Regions from separate parts of the Streptomyces sp. NPDC111520 genome, predicted to be linked through region 1. Evidence: riboswitches for the same ligand, from Rfam matches in the RefSeq annotation. Region 1 holds a riboswitch; the other holds the start of a gene.
What was found. Region 1 has a riboswitch for glycine ahead of gcvP (aminomethyl-transferring glycine dehydrogenase). Riboswitches for the same ligand answer to the same signal wherever they lie in the genome.
Positions count from the first base shown of each region.

Region 2: linked by a shared signal. The riboswitch ahead of gcvT (glycine cleavage system aminomethyltransferase GcvT) and the one ahead of gcvP (aminomethyl-transferring glycine dehydrogenase) in region 1 are both predicted to bind glycine.

Region 1 is NZ_JBVKBW010000039.1:9,076-12,472, forward strand. It holds gene ACZ7MY_RS41985 (DNA polymerase IV) at 1-1,371, shown strand, start outside; gene ACZ7MY_RS41990 (PRC-barrel domain-containing protein) at 1,284-1,664, opposite strand; glycine riboswitch at 1,766-1,869, shown strand; glycine riboswitch at 1,872-1,988, shown strand; gene gcvP (aminomethyl-transferring glycine dehydrogenase) at 2,026-3,397, shown strand, end outside.
Region 2 is NZ_JBVKBW010000006.1:266,249-269,645, reverse strand. It holds gene glyA (serine hydroxymethyltransferase) at 1-533, opposite strand, end outside; gene gcvH (glycine cleavage system protein GcvH) at 597-977, opposite strand; gene gcvT (glycine cleavage system aminomethyltransferase GcvT) at 1,063-2,175, opposite strand; glycine riboswitch at 2,355-2,455, opposite strand; gene ACZ7MY_RS16190 (AAA family ATPase) at 2,629-3,306, shown strand; gene ACZ7MY_RS16185 (hypothetical protein) at 3,349-3,397, opposite strand, start outside.

The DNA of each region.
Region 1 (3,397 bases):
GGGAAGCCGGTCATCGTGGGGGGCGTGGGGCCGCGCGGGGTGGTGGCGACCGCGTCGTACGAGGCCCGTGTGTACGGGGTGCACTCGGCGATGGCGATGGCGCACGCCCGGCGGCTGTGCCCGAACGCGGCCTACCTCATGCCGCGCTTCGCCGTCTACCGGCAGATCAGCGACGTCGTCATGGAACTGCTGTCGCGGCTGTCGCCGCTCGTCGAGCCGCTCAGCCTGGACGAGGCCTTCGTCGACCTGGAGGCGGGCGGCATCGCGGACGACCCGCGCGCGGTGGGGGAGCGGCTGCGGGCGGACATCAAGGCGGCGACGGGGCTCACGGGTTCGGTGGGGCTCGCGGGCTCCAAGCTGCTCGCCAAGATCGCCTCGGAGCAGGCCAAGCCGGACGGGCTGGTCGTCATCGAGCCCGGCACCGAGCGGGAACTGCTCGCCCCCATGCAGGTGCGCACGCTCCCCGGCGTGGGTCCCGCGACCGCCGAGCACCTGCGGCGTGCGGGAATCCTCACGGTCGGCGAGGTGGTGGAGGCGGGCGAGGCCGAGCTGGTCCGCCTGCTCGGCAAGGCGCACGGCGCCCATGTGCACGGGATGGCCCTGGGCATCGACGAGCGCCCCGTGGTCGCCGACCGCGAGAGCAAGTCGATCTCGGTCGAGGACACCTTCGACGTCGACCTCACCGACCGGGTGCGCGTCCGGCTGGAGGTGGACCGGCTGACCGACCGCTGCGTGCGCCGGCTGCGCTCCGCGGGCCGCTCGGGCCGCACGGTGGTGCTGAAGGTGCGGCGGTACGACTTCACGACGCTGACCCGTTCGGAGACCCTGCGCGCGCCCACCGACGACCTGTCGGTGGTCCGGGAGACCGCGGCGAGGCTGCTGGAGGCCGTCGACATCACGGGCGGCGTCCGGTTGCTTGGGGTCGGTGTCGCGGGGCTCGCCGACTTCACGCAGGAGGACCTGTTCGCCCAGGCGGCGGAGCGGGAGGAGGAGGCGGCGGGCGAGGAGGCGGGCCCGTCCGAGGGGGCACCGGAGCGGCCCGCGGAGGAAGTCCGGGAGGCGGCGCCCGAGGAGCGGCGCTGGGTGCCGGGCCAGGACGTACGGCACCGCGAGTACGGCGCGGGGTGGGTGCAGGGCAGCGGGGTCGGCAGGGTCACCGTCCGCTTCGAGGAGCCGGGCTCGGTGGTGCCGGGGCGGGTGCGCACGTTCGCGGTGACGGACCCGGAGCTGGAACCGTCCGAGCCGCTCCCCCTGGTGTTACCGGGCCCGCGGGGGTTCCCGCGTCAGCTGTCGCCGGCCAGCGTGCCGAAGTCGCGGTCCGGCGGGGGCTCCGGCACCGGGCCGGACAGCGAGGGCCCGCTCATGCCGTAGTGGTGGTAGAGCTGGAGCTCCTGCTCGGGCGAGAGGTGCCGGCCCACTCCGAAGTCCGGGGCGTCCTTGATCAGCGCCTTGTCGAACGGCACGCGCAGCTCTTCCCCGGTGAACTCGCTCGGCTCCAGCGGCACGAACGCGTCGCGGCTGAAGAGACCGGTGCGCACCGCGGCCCATTCGGGCTCCCCGGTGGCGTCGTCGAGGTACACCTCGTCGACCGTGCCGATCTTCATCCCGTTGCGGTCGAAGGCCCTGCGCCCGATGAGGCTGCGCGGATCGATACCGGTCTGCACGGTCCCTCCAACTGGTCGCGATTAATCCTATTTAGGCACGAAAGGTGGCGGCTGTCACATGACCCGTCACCGGACCGCGCTGGTACGCTGACAGCGGCTGCTGACCCCTTGCGGGAGAGTCCTGGCACGCGGGGAACCGCCCGCCGGGCGCCGAAGGAGCAAACCCTCCCCGGAATCTCTCAGGCATCCGTACCGCATGGGTGAGGTCACTCTGGAAAGCAGGAAAGGGCGGCACGCACCGTGCGCGGCCACTTCCTCACCGACGGTGAAAGCCGTCCCGGCACGTGCGGGACGGTGAAGCTCTCAGGTTCAGATGACAGAGGGGGAGGCCGTGTCGCGCCAGACCAGGAGGCCTCCGCAGATGACCGCCAACCGCATCCCACTCTCCGAGCTGGAGCGCGGCATCCCCTTCGAGCAGCGTCACATCGGCCCCGACGCCGGTGCGCAGGCCAAGATGCTCGCGCAGGTCGGCTACGGCTCGCTGGACGAGCTGACCGCCGCCGCCGTCCCGGACACCATCAAGAGCGCCGAGGCGCTCGGTCTGTCCGGCGCCCGCACCGAGCCCGAGGTGCTCGCCGAGCTGCGCTCGCTCGCCGACCGCAACCAGGTGCTGCGGCCGATGATCGGCCTCGGCTACCACGGCACCTTCACCCCGCCGGTCATCCTGCGCAACGTCATGGAGAACCCCGCCTGGTACACGGCGTACACGCCCTACCAGCCGGAGATCTCGCAGGGCCGCCTGGAGGCCCTGCTGAACTTCCAGACGGTCGTCGCCGACCTCACCGGGCTGCCCACCTCCGGCGCCTCGCTGCTCGACGAGGGCACGGCCGCCGCCGAGGCGATGGCCCTGTCCCGCCGGGTCGGCAAGGTCAAGGACGGCGTCTTCCTGATCGACGCGGAAACCTTCCCGCAGACCGTCGCCGTGATCGAGACCCGCGCGGAGCCCACCGGCGTCGAGGTCGTCGTCGCCGACCTCGCCGGCGGTATCCCGGCGGAGATCGCCGAGCGCGGTGTCTTCGGCGTGCTGCTGCAGTACCCGGGTGCCTCCGGTGCCGTGCGCGACCTCAAGCCGGTCATCGAGCAGGCCCACGGGCTCGGCGCGATCGTCACCGTCGCCGCCGACCTTCTGGCCCTGACCGTGCTGACCTCCCCCGGCGAGCTCGGCGCCGACATCGCCGTCGGCACCACCCAGCGCTTCGGTGTGCCCATGGGCTTCGGCGGCCCGCACGCCGGCTACATGGCCGTCCGCGACACGCACGCCCGCAGCCTGCCCGGCCGCCTGGTCGGCGTCTCCGTCGACGCCGACGGCGACCGGGCCTACCGCCTGGCGCTGCAGACCCGCGAGCAGCACATCCGCCGCGAGAAGGCCACCAGCAACATCTGCACCGCGCAGGTGCTGCTCGCCGTCATGGCCGGCATGTACGCGGTCTACCACGGCCCCGACGGCCTGGCGCAGATCGCCCGCCGCACCCACCGCTACGCCGCGGTCCTCGCCGCCGGGCTGCGCGCCGGCGGCGTCGAGGTGACCACGGACGCCTTCTTCGACACCGTCACCGCGCGTGTGCCCGGCCGGGCCGCCGAGGTCGTGGCCGCCGCCCGCGAGGCCGGGGTCAACCTGCGCCAGGTCGACGCCGACCTGGTCGGCATCGCCTGCGACGAGACCACCGGCCGCGCCGACCTCGCCGCCGTGTGGGGCGCCTTCGGCGTCAGCGGCGACGTCGAGGCCCTGGACG
Region 2 (3,397 bases), on a different contig from region 1:
TACGCCGACCAGCCGGCGATGATCAGCTTCGGCCGGGACTCCTTGGCCAGGCGCTCGACCTCGGCCATGTCGACCTGACCGGTCTCCTGGTCCACGTGGTAGGCGACCACGTCGTACAGCTTGCCGGAGAAGTTGATCTTCATGCCGTGGGTCAGGTGCCCGCCGTGGGCGAGGTTCAGACCCAGGATCGTGTCGCCGGGGTTCAGCAGCGCGAACATCGCGGCCGCGTTGGCCTGCGCGCCCGAGTGCGGCTGGACGTTGGCGTGCTCGGCGCCGAAGAGCGCCTTGATCCGGTCGATCGCGAGCTGCTCGACGACGTCGACGTGCTCGCAACCGCCGTAGTAGCGGCGGCCGGGGTACCCCTCGGCGTACTTGTTGGTCAGCACCGAGCCCTGGGCCTGGAGCACCGCGACCGGAGCGAAGTTCTCCGAGGCGATCATCTCGAGGGTGGACTGCTGACGGTGGAGTTCGGCGTCGACGGCGGCGGCGACGTCGGGGTCGAGCTCGTGCAGTGAGCTGTTGAGAAGCGACATCAGGGGGTCATCCGTCCGGAGGTCGGAGTGGACAGGGCGGAGCTGCCGGGAGGTCCCGAGCGGTCAGTTGCCGGTGAAGGCGGTGTACTCGTCCGCGGAGAGCAGGTCGCCCGGCTCCTCGGTGACCTTCACCTTGAACAGCCAGCCGCCCTCGAAGGCCGCCGAGTTCACCAGCGAGGGGTCGTTGACGACGTCCTCGTTGACCTCGGTGACCTCACCGGAGACCGGGGCGTACAGGTCGCTGACCGACTTGGTCGACTCCAGCTCACCGCAGGTCTCGCCCGCGGCGACCGTGTCGCCGACCGCCGGGAGCTGGACGTAGACGACATCGCCGAGGGCGTTCGCCGCGTGCTCGGTGATGCCCACCGACGACACGCCGTCCGCGTCGGCGGCCGAGACCCACTCGTGCTCCTTGCTGTACCGCAGCTGCTGGGGGTTGCTCATGGCGTGAATTCTCCTGGATGACGGTATGTGCTGGTGAACGGCTGTCTTGACAGGTGGGACGGGTGTGCCGGATGTGACCGGGAACTCAGCGCTGCCGCTTGTAGAACGGCAGGGCCACCACCTCGTACGGCTCATGCGTACCGCGGATGTCCACGCCCACACCGGAGGTACCCGGCGCGGCGTGCGCGGCGTCCACGTACGCGATGGCGATCGGCTTGCCCAGGGTCGGGGAGGGGGCGCCGGAGGTGACCTCGCCGACCACCTCGCCGCCCGCCACCACCGGGTAGCCCGCCCGGGGTACCCGGCGGCCCTCGGCGACCAGGCCGACCAGCTTGCGCGGCGGCGTGGCCTCGGCCTTGGCGGCGGCCGCGGCCAGCGCCTCGCGGCCCACGAAGTCACCCGGCTTGTCGAACTTCACGACCCGGCCGAGCCCGGCGTCGAACGGGGTGAGCGCGGTGGTCAGCTCGTGCCCGTACAGCGGCATGCCCGCCTCCAGGCGCAGCGTGTCGCGGCAGGACAGGCCGCACGGCACCAGGCCGGCGTCCGCGCCGGCCTCGGTCAGCGCCTGCCACAGCTTCTCCGCGTCGGCCGGGGCGACGAAGAGCTCGAAGCCGTCCTCGCCGGTGTAGCCCGTGCGGGCGATCAGCGCGGGGACGCCGGCCACGGTGCCGGGCAGGCCCGCGTAGTACTTCAGCCCGTCGAGGTCGGCGTCGGTGACCGACTTCAGGATGGCGGGGGAGTTCGGCCCCTGGACGGCGATCAGCGCGTAGGCGTCCCGGTCGTCGCGGACCGCGGCGTCGAAGCCGGCGGCGCGCTCGGTCACCGCGTCGAGGACGACCTGGGCGTTGGAGGCGTTGGCGACGACCATGTACTCCTCGTCGCCGAGGCGGTAGACGATCAGGTCGTCGAGGATGCCGCCGTCGGGAGCGCAGATCATCGTGTAGCGGGCACGGCCCACGGCCAGCGCCGAGATGTGGCCCACCAGCGCATGGTCCAGGGCCTCGCCCGCACCCGGACCGGTGACCGTGATCTCACCCATGTGGGACAGGTCGAAGAGACCGGCCCGGGTCCGTACGGCGGTGTGCTCGTCGCGCTCGCTGGCGTACCGCAGCGGCATGTCCCAGCCCGCGAAGTCGGTCATGGTGGCGCCGAGGGCGCGGTGCAGCGCGTCCAGTGCGGTACGGCGGGATTCACTCATCGGGCGGGCTCCCAAGGCAAGGAAGAGACAGGTAGGGCGATGACGGGGCAGGTCCTCCCCATCTGTCATCGGAACCTGAGAGGTTCACCTGGACCCTCCGTGCGGAGGAGTCCCGGCTTGCACCTTGGGTGGGGCGGCACCCCCGTGGCCGGGAGGGCTCGCCCGCTTTTCAGATGTGCCTCGAACGCGCGGTATCTGTGCCTGAGAGATTCAAGGGAGGACTTGCTCCTTCGGCGTCCCGCCCGCCACAGCGGTGCGGAAACTCTCCCGCGCGGCCTCGAACGGCCTATATGCGATTGAGGCCGCCATCATTGCACGGGCGCCCGCCGTTGTCGCGATCGCGTCCCGGATGTCCCGGTCCGGTCCCGATCCGGTAGTAACGCCGCCGTTCCTCTGGGTAGGCAAAGACACAGGATTTACCATTTCTTGAACGTCGGACCCGGAGGGCGAACTGTGCGGTGGCAGAGTGCGTATGCGACGGCCGGGGGTCCGGCCGTGTCCCGGCCGGTACCGGCGCGGGCCGGGGAAGCGCGTCGCGGGGGACGTGCCGTACGGCCGCGGCGGCTGATCGATCTGCGACGGGGGCGCCGGCCCGTACGCACCCTGCGCTACCCGCCGGGGGACGTCCTGCTCGTCTCCGGCCTGCCGGGCGGCGGCAAGAGCACCCTCATGCGGCGCGCGACCGGCGGCGCCCGCCTGATCGACTCACAGGACGTCAGGGAACGCTGGCAGGCCCGGGTTCCGCGGCTGCTGCCGTACGCCCTCTACCGTCCCCTGGTACGGATCGCGCACTACGCCGGGCTGTGGCGGGCGCTGCGCTCGGGCGACAGCGTCGTCCTCCACGACTGCGGAACCCTGCGCTGGGTGCGCGCCTGGGTCGCCCGTGAGGCCCGGCGCCGGGGAAGGGGCATGCACCTGGTGCTGCTGGACGTCCCCGTCCGGACCGCGCTGGACGGCCAGCGCGAACGCGGCCGCCGGGTGTCGGCGTACGCCATGGCCCGGCACCGTGCCGCCTCCCGCCGCCTGCTGACGGAGGCGGAGGCGGGCCGGCTGCCGGGGGCGTGCGCCTCGGTGGTGCTGCTGGACCGCGAAGCGGCCCGGGAGCTCGAGGCCATCGACTTCGACGGCTGAGCGGCCGGGCCGCGACGCGTGAGGGGCGGTACCGCTGAACGATCAACCAAACTGCGGATCCACCTGGGCCTGGGGCGCGATCTGCGCCTCG